3 regions of the Aeromonas intestinalis genome follow, and region 1 is predicted to be linked to each of the others. Evidence: riboswitches for the same ligand, from Rfam matches in the RefSeq annotation. Region 1 holds a riboswitch; each other region holds the start of a gene.

Region 1 (4,193 bases):
GAGGATACCAATTCAGTCATCACCAACCTCAGAGCGGCATGCGCATGATGTCATCGAAGCCGGTCATCAGCTTGTTGCGCACCTGCATCAGGGCGGAAAAGCTGAGGCCGGCCTTCTGGCTGGCCACCATGGCCCCCACCAGATCGTCGCTCTGACCCGCATCGACTGCGGTCATGAGCCTGGACGCTATATTCTGCTGTTCGTTCACCCGCCCGACGACATCTTTCATGGCATCGCTGAACGAGACAGTCGATGCCTCGTTTGGTTCGATGGAAGGGGCTTGGTTGGCGACTCGCTGCATTTCCTGCATCTGCTGCAGGAGTGTCACCTGTGATGACATCATCTCAATCTTCACTCGGTTATCCCTTAGTTCTGAATCTGCTGCTCGACATCGATGCCTTGCTCACGCATGGCCGCCAGCTTGTATCTAAGTGCCCGGGTCGTCATCCCGAGGGCTTCCGCCGTCCGGGTGCGGTGACCACGAAAACGGCGCAACGTCTCCAGGACGAATTGAAATTCCGCATGCCGCTTGGTCTCGCTGAGCCCCTCGGGGGCCGCGAGGGCCTGCGATAACGGGTTGTCGGCCTCCGCTGCGTAATGGGGCAGCATCAAATCGACGGCCTGAATATGCAATCCGCGAGCCATAATTAAGGCCCGCTGGATGACGTTATCCAGTTCACGGACATTGCCGGGCCAGTCGTAGGAGAGCAGCTGCCTGCTGGCCCCCTCGCTCAGCCGATAACCCTGCTGGGCGGCGTAGCGTTCGATGAAGTGGCTGGCCAGGGGCAGGATGTCGTCGGGCCGCTCCCGCAGGGCGGGCCAGTTCATGGGCAGCACATCGAGCCGATAGAACAGGTCTTCGCGAAACTCCCCCTGTGCCACCAGCGCCCTCAGATCCCGGTTACTGGCGGCGATGATCCGCACATCCAGCGGGATCACCTGATGGCTGCCGAGTCGCTCCACCTCTTTCTCCTGCAATACCCGCAGCAGCTTGGCCTGCAGCGCCAGGGGCAACTCTGAGATCTCGTCCAGCAGCAGGGTGCCCCCCTGGGCCAGCTCGAACTTGCCCTGCTGGCTGGCGGTGGCGCCGGTGAAGGCCCCCTTGCTGTGACCGAACAGAATGGACTCGAGCATGGCCTCGGGGATGGCGGCGCAGTTGATGGCCACGAAGGGTTTGTTCGCCCGGTTGGACATGTCGTGGATGTAGCGGGCCAGCCGCTCCTTGCCCGTCCCCGACTCGCCACCAATGAGGATGGTGGCCGAGGTCTTGGCGGCGCGCCTGGCGAGTTGCAGCACCTGCAGGCTCAGGGCAGAGGTCGCGACCAGGTTGGGAATGGCCTGGCGCAGTCGCAAGGCCCCCCTCACCACATCGAGGATCTGGCGCTGGCTGAAAGGCTTGATGATGTAGTCGATGGCGCCGGCCCGCATGGCTTCCGCCGCCAGATAGGCCTGATCCTCATTGACCAGGATGACGCAGTCGGCCCCCGTCAGCTCATGCACCCTGGAGGGGCCGGCTTCGGTCATGACCGCCATGTCGAGCAGGATGAGATCCACCGAATGGCAGGAGAGGAATTGCTTGGCCCGGGAGATGGAATCCTGGCAGGAAACCCGGTAGCCGGAATTCAACAACATCTCCCCAATATCGTTTCCATTTGATAACGATGAGGAGACAAATAATAAATGTGCGTGCGATTCAACACCGACGGGTATTGAATTTTCCTTGATAGATAAATCAGAAAACATATTAACCCGAACCTGTGATTGCACATGAATCAATCAACAGAACTGACCGTGACAAATAAAAACGCACCACGACAAGAATAACGCTTCTTAATTGAGCGTTTACCTTATAGTGGTATGAAAACAAGGCGAGAATCATGGCCTTGGTAACCCCGCTATCGTTAGCATCAATGCTGTTAGACCGGAGGCTTTGCGTCCTGACTTTTCAGTTCAGTTTGCCTTTATCATGCGACGACCCGTATTAGGATGGCATGGCTTTGTTATCCTTAAAGCCATGAGATACACCTGATTGTTTGTATTTTGTTATTTATTCCAGTGTGCATCACGTCAAAAGCCGTCACATCATAACGGCTTTATATGACAATTCAAGTAGATATGCGGAATAACCACTTCCTGATCAAGATGTTGACATGGCAATTCAACTTCAGCCGAGGGTGCCAATTACCTCCACCCGCAAGTCTTCCGGTATCTCGTTATAAGAGAGCACTTTGAGACCTTTTGAGAAGGAGCGGGCATAGCGGGCGATCAGGGGCCTGAGCTGGGGCATGACCACCAGCACGGGGGCATAGCCCTGCTGCTGCAACTGCTCCTTCACCAGCGGCATGTTCTGCTGCAACTGGGCGAGCAACTGGGGATCGACCGGGAAGCTGTCCAACTGGATCTTGCCCTGCTGCTGGGACTGGTTCATGGCGCTCAGCAACGTCTGCTCCAGCCTGTCATCCAGGGTGAAGGCCGCCAGGATGTCCCTAGAACCGATGGCCTGCCTGACGATCTGCCGCCTCAGGGCACAGCGCACATCCGAGGCCAGCAGCACGGGATCCTTGGTCAACTCGCTCGCATCCAGCAAAGTGGTGGCTATGGTGCGGATGTCGGTGAGGCTGATCTGCTCCTTGAGCAACTGGCGGAACACCCGCAACTGCTGCATCTGGGTCAGGGCCAGGTTGAGCTCCTCCGCCAGCCGGGGGGACTGGACCGCTAGGTACTGGCCCAGCTTGCCCACCTCGTCATGGCCGAACAGCACATCCAGCTGCTCCCTCAGCAGCTTGCTGGTATGGGTGGCGATGACGGTGGCGGAATCCACCACTGAATAACCCAGGTTCAGCGCCTTGGCCTTGTTGTCCGGGGAGATCCAGACCGCGTTCATGCCGTAGGCCGGATCCTGGGTCAGCTCGCCATCCAGAGCGCCATAGGTCTCCCCGCTACTGATGGCCATCAGCCGCTGACAATCCACGTTGCCCATGGCCAGGGCGATGCCGGAGAGCTTGATGCGATACTGGTCCGGCTGCAGTTGCAGGTTGTCCCGCACCCGGATCTCGGGCAGCAGGAAGCCATATTGCTCGGAGAGGGTCTTGCGAATGCCGCGCACCCGGGCCAGCAGCTCGGCCCCCTTGTCCGCCTCCGCCAGGGGCACTAGCCGATAGCCGAGTTCGATGGCGACCGTGTCCACGGGGGCGAGATCCTGCCAGTCCAGCCCCTGTGGCTCGTGCTGCACCATCTGCCGGGTCAGCTCCTCGGCCGCATCCAGCGCCGGATCCTGGGCCCTGCGCTTGCTGACGCTCCAGCCGGTCCAGGCCAGCACGGCGGCGAAGCTGAGGAAGGCCAGCATGGGCATGCCCGGCACCAGCCCCAGGATCAGCATGATGGTCGCCGCCGTGTAGATCACCCGGGGCGAGGCCAGGATCTGCTGGCCGACCTGATCCGACATCTCCCCCTCGTCGCTGACCCGGGTCACTATGATGGCCGCGGCGGTGGACATCAGCAGGGAGGGGATCTGGGCGACCAGACCATCACCTATGGTGAGCAGGGCATAGATGCGAAACGCATCGGAGACCGGCAGGGAGTGCTGGAAAATACCGATGGCCAGGCCACCCACCAGGTTGATGATGAGCACCAGCAGACCGGCGATGGCGTCACCGCGCACGAATTTGGAAGCCCCGTCCATGGCGCCGTAGAAGTCGGCCTCCCGGGCTATCTCCTCCCGGCGGGTCTTGGCCTGATGCTGGTCCAGGATGCCGGCGTTGAGATCGGCATCGATGGCCATCTGCTTGCCCGGCATGGCGTCCAGGGTGAAGCGGGCGGAGACCTCGGAGATCCGCTCTCCCCCCTTGGTGATGACCACGAAGTTGATGATCATCAGGATCACGAACACCACCAGACCGACCACATAGTTGCCGCCGATGACCACTTCACCGAAGGCCTGGATCACCTTGCCCGCGGCCTCGTGCCCCTCGTGACCGTGCAGCAGCACGACCCGGGTGGAGGCGACGTTGAGGGACAGTCGCATCAGGGTCGCGACCAGCAGCACGGTCGGGAACACGGAGAAGTCCAGCGGTCGGCGGGCCGAGACGGAGACCAGCAGCACCAGCACCGCCAGCACTATGTTGAAGGTGAACAGGGCATCCAGCAGCCAGCCCGGCAGAGGCAGGATCATCATCGCCAGTATGGCCAACAGC
Region 2 (4,193 bases), on a different contig from region 1:
GCGTTGAGGCTCTTGACCAGGTCGCTGATGGCGGAGTGCTCGTCGAAGCCGTTGTTCTCCATCTCCATCAGGCCGAGCAGATCTGCGTCCATTTCGGTGATGGCGTTGACTATCTTGGTGCGCTGCTGCTGGAAGTCTTCCAGGTTCTTGGCGCCGCGGTTGCAACCCTTGGCGCTGTCCGCATCCGCCTGATCCTTGCACAGCACGTTGAGGGCACCGCCCACGCTGGAGTGGCTGGTGAAGTAGTTGAGCACGTTGAAGCTGCCGACCCGCAGATCCGTACCGGCGGTGCGGGCAGGGGCGCGCTGGCGATCGTTCTCGTCGGTGCGCAGCAGATCCCCGACCGTGATGACCTGATCCTTGGGCACGATCAGCCGGTATTCGTTGTAGCTGTAGCCGACCAGGGCCTCCAGGTTGACCGGGGCATCGCCGACCCGCAGGTAGCCCTGTTCCGGCTCCCAGGCGGGCAGCCAGGGCAGCTTGCCATCGGCGGCCTTGAAGTCCGATTCGAGGAACACCCGGTTGCCCCCATTGGCCTCGGCCAATGCCTTGGCCTGGTCGCTACCCGCCACATGCAGCTGGGTCGGTTTCATCAGCGGCGCCAGGTGGGAGAGCACCAGGTTGTTGCGACGGGCGGCATAGTCGTAGCTGAAGTTGCGGCTGATTTTGAGCTCGCTGCCCGCATCGAGGCGCACCCGCATCCCTTCGTGGCGCTCCAGCGCCCTGGCCAGGGTTTCCCCCTCCAGCACCCGCAGCGCCGTGGCGGCGGGGACTGCGCCCTGAGCCAGCACCTGCAGGCGGGGAGTGCTACCGTCGAAGACGGGCTTGAGCTGGGTATGGTTGTAATACTCTTCGACCTTGGCCTCCAGACAGACTTCGGCCCCCGGCTTGATGCCCGGGTACTTGGTCGCGAAGTTCTTGTCGTTGAGGTAGACGAAGATGCCGTCCGAAGTCTGGGGATCTCCATCCCCTTGCACGTCTTGCAGGTAGAAGCCCTTGTTCAGACTTTCGCCGAGGGCGCTGACCACGGCTTTCACCGAGACGCTCTGGTTGCTTTCAAACTGGCCGTCCGGGATGAGGGGGCTCTTGTCGCCACTGCCCTGGATGGCGGGGATGGGGGTGAGGGCACTGTCGGCCGGGCAACTGAAGCCGGCGGCCTGGAGTGTCGGGGACGCGAGCGCGAGCCCCACGGCCAGTGACAGCAGGGTAGGGGTACCTTTCATTGTGTTTCCTTTTTTATTTTTGCCAGTGATTCCATAGCCTTGGTGCCTGAACCAAGGGCGCGCATTGTCACACTTCTGGCTGCTCATACCAGTGAACCAGCGCACAGAATGGGGAAGCAAAAGAGGCTGTTTCAATTTTTTTGACACAGCTAACGTTATGAAAATAATGATAAAGATGTCATCTCATCACGGATGAAATAGTGTGAGCTCGCCAGCGTTTACATATTTCTCATCGAGAATGAAGATTGAGTGTTTGTCACTTGCTTCCTATACTCGGGCTGTTCCTCACGGAACCCAGGTAAAGAGCAAACCGACAGTGATGTCGGGACGCAAAGCCTCCGGTCTGCCAGCGATGACAGATAGCGGGGCTCCCCCGGGTGACATGAGGGTATGTGGCCCGTCCATGGCCTGTTGTCGACCCCTTTTCGCCTGTTGCTGTTGCCCTTTGCCCGGTCATTAAAAGCCAAGACCAACAAGGAAGATAACAAGATGCAACAGACCCTCAGGCCCAGCAGGCTCGCCATGCTGGTTGCCCTTGCGACCATGCCCGGCTGGGCGCAGGCCGCCTATCCCGCCTATCAGGCCGGTACCGCCTACAAGGCTGGCGATATCGTCAGCAATGTCGGCAATCTCTATGAATGCAAGGAATTCCCCTACTCCGGCTGGTGCGGCGCTTCGTCCTACCACTATGCCCCCGGTGTGGGCACCGTCTGGGCGGATGCCTGGAAGCCGTTCACCGACGGCAGCACGACGCCGGGTCTGACGCTGGCCATTGGCTCGCCCGCCGCGGGTAGCGCGTTCAACGAAGGTGCCCCGGTCTCCCTGGCGGTGACCCTTGGCGGCAACAGCAGCGCCCTGGTCAAGGTCGAATATCTGATCGATGGCACCCAGGTGGCGGTGAGCAGCGCGGCTCCCTGGTCGGCGAGCTGGACCGCCAGCGGTGTCGGTGCCCATCAACTGAAATCCCGGGCGCTGGACAAGGATGGCAAGGTGCTCGGCGAGGCGGATGTCAGCTTCAACGTCGCCGCCGTGGTGGCGCCCGAGGCGCCGAAGGTGAGCATCGCGAGCCCGGCTGCCGGTGCCAAGGTGACGCTGGGCCGCAGCACGGCGGTGAGTGGCAACGTCACCGATGCCAACAACGACGTGGCCAAGGTCGAACTGTTCGTGAACGGCCAGAAGGTGGGCGAGGATACCAGCGCGCCCTGGCAGGTGAACTGGACACCCCAGGCCAAGGGGCTGACCGGCCTCAAGCTGGTCGCCACCGACAAGGGTAATCTGGTGGGCGAGTCCGCCCAGGTGGATGTGCAGGTGGAAGAGGCGGCACTGCCGCCCACCGGCGGCAATCTCTCCTGCGATGTGCGCCAGATCTACCGCGCCGATGGCAGCGAGTGCATGGGGGATGACCATGCTCGCCGGGTCATCGGTTATTTCACCTCCTGGCGTACCGGCAAGAACGGCCTGCCCGCCTACCTGGTGAACGACATTCCCTGGGACAAGATCACCCACATCAACTACGCCTTCGCGGCGGTGGACGAGCAAAATCACACCATCAAGGTGGATGACGCCGCCACCAAGATGACCTGGAACGGGGTGCCGGGTGCCGAGATGGATCCCGAGTTCGCCTATCAGGGCCACTTCAACCTGCTCTCCAAGTACAAGAAGCAGTATCCGGACGTGAAGACCCTGATCTCGGTCGGGGGCTGGGCCGATACCCGCGGCTTCTACACCGCCACCACCAAGGGTGATTGCACGGTCAACACCGCCGGCATCAACGCCTTCGCCGATTCTGCGGTGAGTTTCATCCGTCAGTACGGTTTCGACGGGGTGGATGTGGACTATGAATACCCCACCTCCATGAAGGATGCGGGCAACCCCAACGACTTCCCCCTCTCCAACCAGTGCCGGGCCAAGCTGTTTGCCAACTACGAAGTGTTGATGAAGACGCTGCGTACCCGGCTGGACAACGCCGGTACCGAAGATGGCCGCAAGTACATGTTGACCATCGCCTCGCCGGCCTCGGCCTACCTGTTGCGCGGCATGGAGAACTTCCAGGTCACCCAGTACCTCGATTACGTCAACCTGATGACCTATGACTTCCACGGTGCCTGGAACAACTTCGTGGCTCACAACGCCGCCCTGTTCGACAACAAGGCGGATCCCGAGCTGGCTCAATGGGGTGTCTACAGCCAGGCCCAGTACGGCGCCATCGGCTACCTGAACTCCGCCTGGGCGGCCCACTACTTCCGTGGCGCCCTGGCGGCCGGCAAGATCAACATCGGGGTGCCTTATTACACCCGTGGTTGGCAAGGGGTGACCGGCGGGACTCATGGTCTCAATGGCAAGGCGGCCCTGCCGAGTCAGAGCAACTGTCAGCCGGGCACCGGTGGCAGCACCATTCCCTGCGGCAACGGTGCAGTCGGGATCGACAACATCTGGCATGATCTGGACAAGAACGGCAAAGAGATCGGCGCCGGTGCCGTGCCCATGTGGCACGCCAAGAACCTGGAGCATGCGGCCAGTCTCGGCATCACCACGCTGCCGAGCTATGGTACCGCCTGGGGTCTGGATCCCAATGATCCTGCCGACGTGATCCAGGGCCAGTATGTGCGCTACTTCGACGACAAGGCGCAGGTACCCTGGCTGTGGAACGAGCAGAAGAAGGTGTTCCTCTCCACCGAAGATGAAGAGTCCATGGGCAAGAAGCTGGACTACATCGTCAAGCGGGGTCTGGGGGGCGTCATGTTCTGGGAGATGGCGGGGGACTATGACTTCGATCCGGCCAAGAACGAGTATGTGATGGGCAGCACCCTGACCAGCCTCGCCTATGACAAGTTCAAGGCGGCCACACCGCCCAACCTGAAGCAGAACGATCTGCCTGCCCCGGCAGCCCAGCTCGACATCGGCGTCAGCCTCTCCGGTTTCAAGGAAGGAGATTCCAACTACCCGATCAACCCCACCCTCAAACTGACG
Region 3 (4,193 bases), on a different contig from region 1:
CCGTTCGAAGTAGGAGACCAGGGCGATCTGCCGCTCGTTGAAGGCCCGAAACGGCTGGCGAGCCTCGATCATGGCCTTGATGAGGTCATCCGGGATCGCTTCCCCCGCCTCATTGCGGGCGTACCCCTTGAGCCAGTCCGCATCGTCCAGCAGGCTGTCGCAGAACATGGATTGCGTCTCCGCATAGGCCATGGAGGTGGGCGGGAACTCCTGGGAGAAGCAGGGGGCGTTGCCGGTGACGTTGGCAAAATGCGCCGCGTGCCCCCCCTCGTGGAACAAGGTGTTGAGGCCATTCCAGCCGCTGCCCACCTGGGCGGGGTTCGCCAGACTGGTGAAGTTGACCACGGCAGGCACCCACTCTCCCTCCTGCCAGAAGCTCGGCACCGGGCCATGGCAGAAGCCGTTCTCGTATTTCCCCTCCCGGGTCAGCAGATCCAGGGTCAGGGTCGCCTCCCGGTACTGGATGCCGAGGCGACGGAAGCTCTCGACCCAATCCTTCAGGGCCCGGGAGAAGGGCACGTAGGGGTCGAGCTGACGGGTCACGTCGCCGCTCACGAAATAGCGCAGGTTGTGGGGCAGCAGCGCCGCCTCCCCCTTGGCGCCCTTCAATTCGGCGAGGCCCAGGTGCACCCGATCCTCGGTGCGGGCGATAAAGTCATCCAACACCGTAAACAGCTGCTCCGGGCTCATCTGCTCGTTCTTGCGCACCTTGTAGTCGAAGTAATCCCGATAGCCCATGGCGCGAGCGAAGCGGTTGCGAAGCGTGACGATGGCCAGATAGCCGTTGTCGACCACCCACTGCTCCAGGGTATGGAACATGGCGAGCGCGCTCTGGCGCACCGCCTCATCCGCACTGGCCGCGAGGGAGGCACTGGCTGCCGGCAGGCTGCCGGACACCTGCCGCCCCTGCTCGTCCAGCAGGGTCAGCTTGAGCTCCTTGCGACGGGCGAACAGCTCTGCCTCGGCGGCCACCAGTTCGTCCATCAGCACCGCAGCCTGCGGGTCCTCGATGACGTTGCACTCGAAGAAGGCTATCCAGCCCCCGAGCCCCCGTTTGAGATCCGCCCCTTCGGCCTCGGCCAGCATGGCCCGCAAGACCGGCAGGCGGGTCGGATCGGCGCAGAATGCCTTGTAGGCCTGTTCGGCGGCGGTGAACCCGGCCTGATCATCGCTGGTGCCCATGTAGGTGGACCAGAAGAGATCCTCCTTGCGCCTGTGTACCTTCAGGTAATCGGCATTGAGCTGGTTCAAGTAATTCCTGGCAGTGGAAATCATAAGGTCCCTCTTTTTATCGGCGGCCACTGGCCGGCCGTTCCTTTTTGATGGCGCCCTGACAGCAGGGCGGGTGCGCGAGGATGCGCCTCATCACGCTAGCAAAAGCGGGCTCCGCTGTCTGCCGCGAACAAGGGATTATCTTCGTGAATGGAGTCTTCCTGGCGGCGCTGGGTGCCGGTGGCAGGGAGGCCGGGGCCACATCGGGGAATAAAATCAAAAAGTGGCGTATTGGCTCTACTCCGATGAGAACAAGCTGTAAAGATTTACACTTAATAATTCAATAGAAAGAAGTCATGATGGGAGCGTCGTAGTCAAACGCGACACCATGACCCATTTTGTAGTCATTTGGCAAACTGGTTGAAAGGCCAGGACGCAAAGCCTCCGGTCTAAAGACATGTCGTCCAGGATAGCGGGGTTGCAGCACAGTGTTTCGGGAAACTCCCCTGCCAACTTGACTGCCCACATCTATCGAACAGAGGAATGTATGGCAGCAACTATTCAACTCAATCACCTCACGGCGGCGCTCGCACTGCTGGCCAGTGGCGGCGTGCTCGCTCACGGCTACATCAGCCAGCCGGAGGCACGCAACTACCTGTGCAAGACGGGTGGCAACATCCAGTGCGGCGCCATTCAGTGGGAGCCCCAGAGCCTGGAGGCGCCGTCCGGCTTCCCCGCTGGCGGCCCGGCCGATGGTCAGATTGCCGCCGCCGGCCATCCGCAATTTGGCGAGCTCAACGCCCAGACCAGCGATCGCTGGACCAAGCGCGACGTGAAAGCCGGCCCCTTCGCCATCAGCTGGACCTTCACCGCCAACCACACCACCCGCAACTGGCGCTACTACCTCACCAAACAGGACTGGGATCCGAACCAGCCGCTGACCCGGGCCTCCTTCGACCTCACCCCCTTCTGCGTCATCGACGGGGGCATGGTGCAACCGCCCAAGCAGGTTACCCACAACTGCGTCCTGCCTGCCCGTACCGGTTATCAGGTGATCCTGGGTGTCTGGGAGGTGGGGGATACCACCAACAGCTTCTACAACCTGATCGACGCCCGCTTCGAGGGTGGCACCCAGCCCCCCCTGAGCTGGAGCCAGGGCGGGACCATCTATCCCTCCATCGATCTCGCGGCCGGTGACAAGGCCATGATCCGGGTGTTCGATGCAAGCGGCGAGCGCACGGATCTGCAGACGGTGCTGACCATCGCCAGCACCGAGCAGGGTCAGAAGAACAACTGGGCCCACGCCCTGGCCAGCAAGATCAACGGGGAACAGAGCCAGATCCGCGCCGGTCAGCAAGGAAGTGACGGCCAGTTCAATCCCGTCTACGGCCAGAACCCTGTCTTCCTCAAAGCAGGCAGCAACTTGCAACGGGTCGAGATCCAGCTCGAGCAGCAACAACCGCCGATCGGTGACAGCGTCAGCGTGAGCGGCCTGGAGAGCGAGTACTTGCTCGATGGCGGCAAGCTGACCCTGAGCTTCACGGTCGCGGCGCAAGGGGATCTCGCTGTCACCAACACCCTCTATGACCATGGTGGCGTCGCCAGGGGTCAGAGCAGCGCCGACATCAAGGACAGCAGCCAGAGCTTCACCATGTCGCTGACCGGGTTGAGTGCCGGCCATCATCAACTGGTGATCACGGGCAAACCCAAATCGGGAGGCGCGGCCGTGCAGCAGACCCTGGATCTGATGCTCAAGGATCCGGCCAGTGGCGGTGACTATCAGTACAGCTTCCCCGAGGGCGTGGCCGCCTACACCGCCGGCACCAAGGTGCTGCAACCCAAGAACGGCAAGATCTACCAGTGCAAGCCCTTCCCCTACAGCGGCTGGTGCAGCCAGTGGGCGAGCACAGCCACCCAGTATGAGCCGGGCATTGGCTCCCACTGGCAGGAGGCCTGGACCTTGCTGCCATAATCGTCTTGAATGCAAAACAGGGAGCCCGAGGCTCCCTGTTTTTTATGGCGATTCACTCAGATCTGGTAATCGAGCGCCGCATCGTTGCGCAGAGCCCGCGCCTGGATGTCTGCCAGCGCCAGTTCCGGGTTGCAGAGCTGGATGAACTGCCAGGCGAAATTGTGCTGGAACTGCCCCTGCTTGAGGCCGATCCAGGCGGTGTGGGGGGCAAACAGCCGGCTGCCATCGAGTTGCACCAGACCCTTGTCCCGCTGGCCGTTGAAGGCCATGTCCGCCAGTATACCCACCCCCATTTCCAGCTCGACATAGGTCTTTATGACGTCGGAATCCTGAGCCGTCAGCAGGATCTGCGGCACTATCCTGGCTTCGGCAAACGCTTCATCTACCCGCACCCGTCCGGTCAGCCCCGCCTGATAGGTCACGATGGGCCATTGCGCCAGCGCCGCCAGGGTCAGCTCCCGTTCGGCGGTGAGGGGGTGCTGCTCCGGCACCACTATGTTGTGATGCCAGCGGTAGTAAGGAAACGCCACCACTCCTTCGCTCTTGTCGAGCTGTTCGCTGCTGATGCCGATGTCCACTTCGCCGGTCTGCACCAGCCGCACTATCTCCTCCGGGCTGCCTTGGCGCAGCTCCAGCTGCACCAGCGGGAACTGCTCGCGAAACGCCTTCACCACCCGTGGCAAGGCATAGCGCGCCTGGGTGTGAGTGGTCGCGACCAGCAAGCGGCCCGAGTCGCGGTTGGCGAAGGTGCTGGCCAGTTTGCGGATGTTGTTGGCGTCATTGAGGATGCGCTCGGCGATCACCAGCAGCTCCTTGCCGGGCTCCGTCATGCCGAGCAGCCGCTTGCCGTAACGGATGAAGAGCTCCAGCCCCAGCTCTTCCTCCAGCTCGCGGATATGGCGGCTGACCCCGGACTGGGAGGTAAACAGGGCATTGGCGACCTCGGTCAGGTTGTAGTCCCGCCTTGCCGCTTCCCGAATAATGCGTAATTGCTGAAAATTCACGTCAT

Evidence for each region. A riboswitch is a leader RNA that binds a small molecule or an ion and turns the genes downstream of it on or off. The one in region 1 is predicted to bind cyclic di-GMP.
Region 2: linked by a shared signal. The riboswitch ahead of ACW5W7_RS08540 (glycosyl hydrolase family 18 protein) and the one ahead of lafK (lateral flagellar response regulator transcription factor LafK) in region 1 are both predicted to bind cyclic di-GMP.
Region 3: linked by a shared signal. The riboswitch ahead of gbpA (N-acetylglucosamine-binding protein GbpA) and the one ahead of lafK (lateral flagellar response regulator transcription factor LafK) in region 1 are both predicted to bind cyclic di-GMP.

The regions. Positions count from the first base shown of each region.
Region 1 is NZ_JBSTYK010000008.1:188,071-192,263, forward strand. Features, by position in the region: gene fliFL (lateral flagellar M-ring protein FliFL) at 1-11, opposite strand, end outside; gene lfiE (lateral flagellar hook-basal body complex protein LfiE) at 29-355, opposite strand; gene lafK (lateral flagellar response regulator transcription factor LafK) at 367-1,629, opposite strand; cyclic di-GMP riboswitch class I at 1,883-1,970, opposite strand; gene lfhA (lateral flagellar biosynthesis protein LfhA) at 2,165-4,193, opposite strand, start outside.
Region 2 is NZ_JBSTYK010000005.1:220,228-224,420, reverse strand. Features, by position in the region: gene ACW5W7_RS08545 (ExeM/NucH family extracellular endonuclease) at 1-1,223, opposite strand, end outside; cyclic di-GMP riboswitch class I at 1,518-1,599, shown strand; gene ACW5W7_RS08540 (glycosyl hydrolase family 18 protein) at 1,746-4,193, shown strand, end outside.
Region 3 is NZ_JBSTYK010000020.1:62,674-66,866, forward strand. Features, by position in the region: gene ACW5W7_RS19535 (M3 family metallopeptidase) at 1-1,275, opposite strand, end outside; cyclic di-GMP riboswitch class I at 1,613-1,698, shown strand; gene gbpA (N-acetylglucosamine-binding protein GbpA) at 1,760-3,184, shown strand; gene cbl (HTH-type transcriptional regulator Cbl) at 3,241-4,188, opposite strand.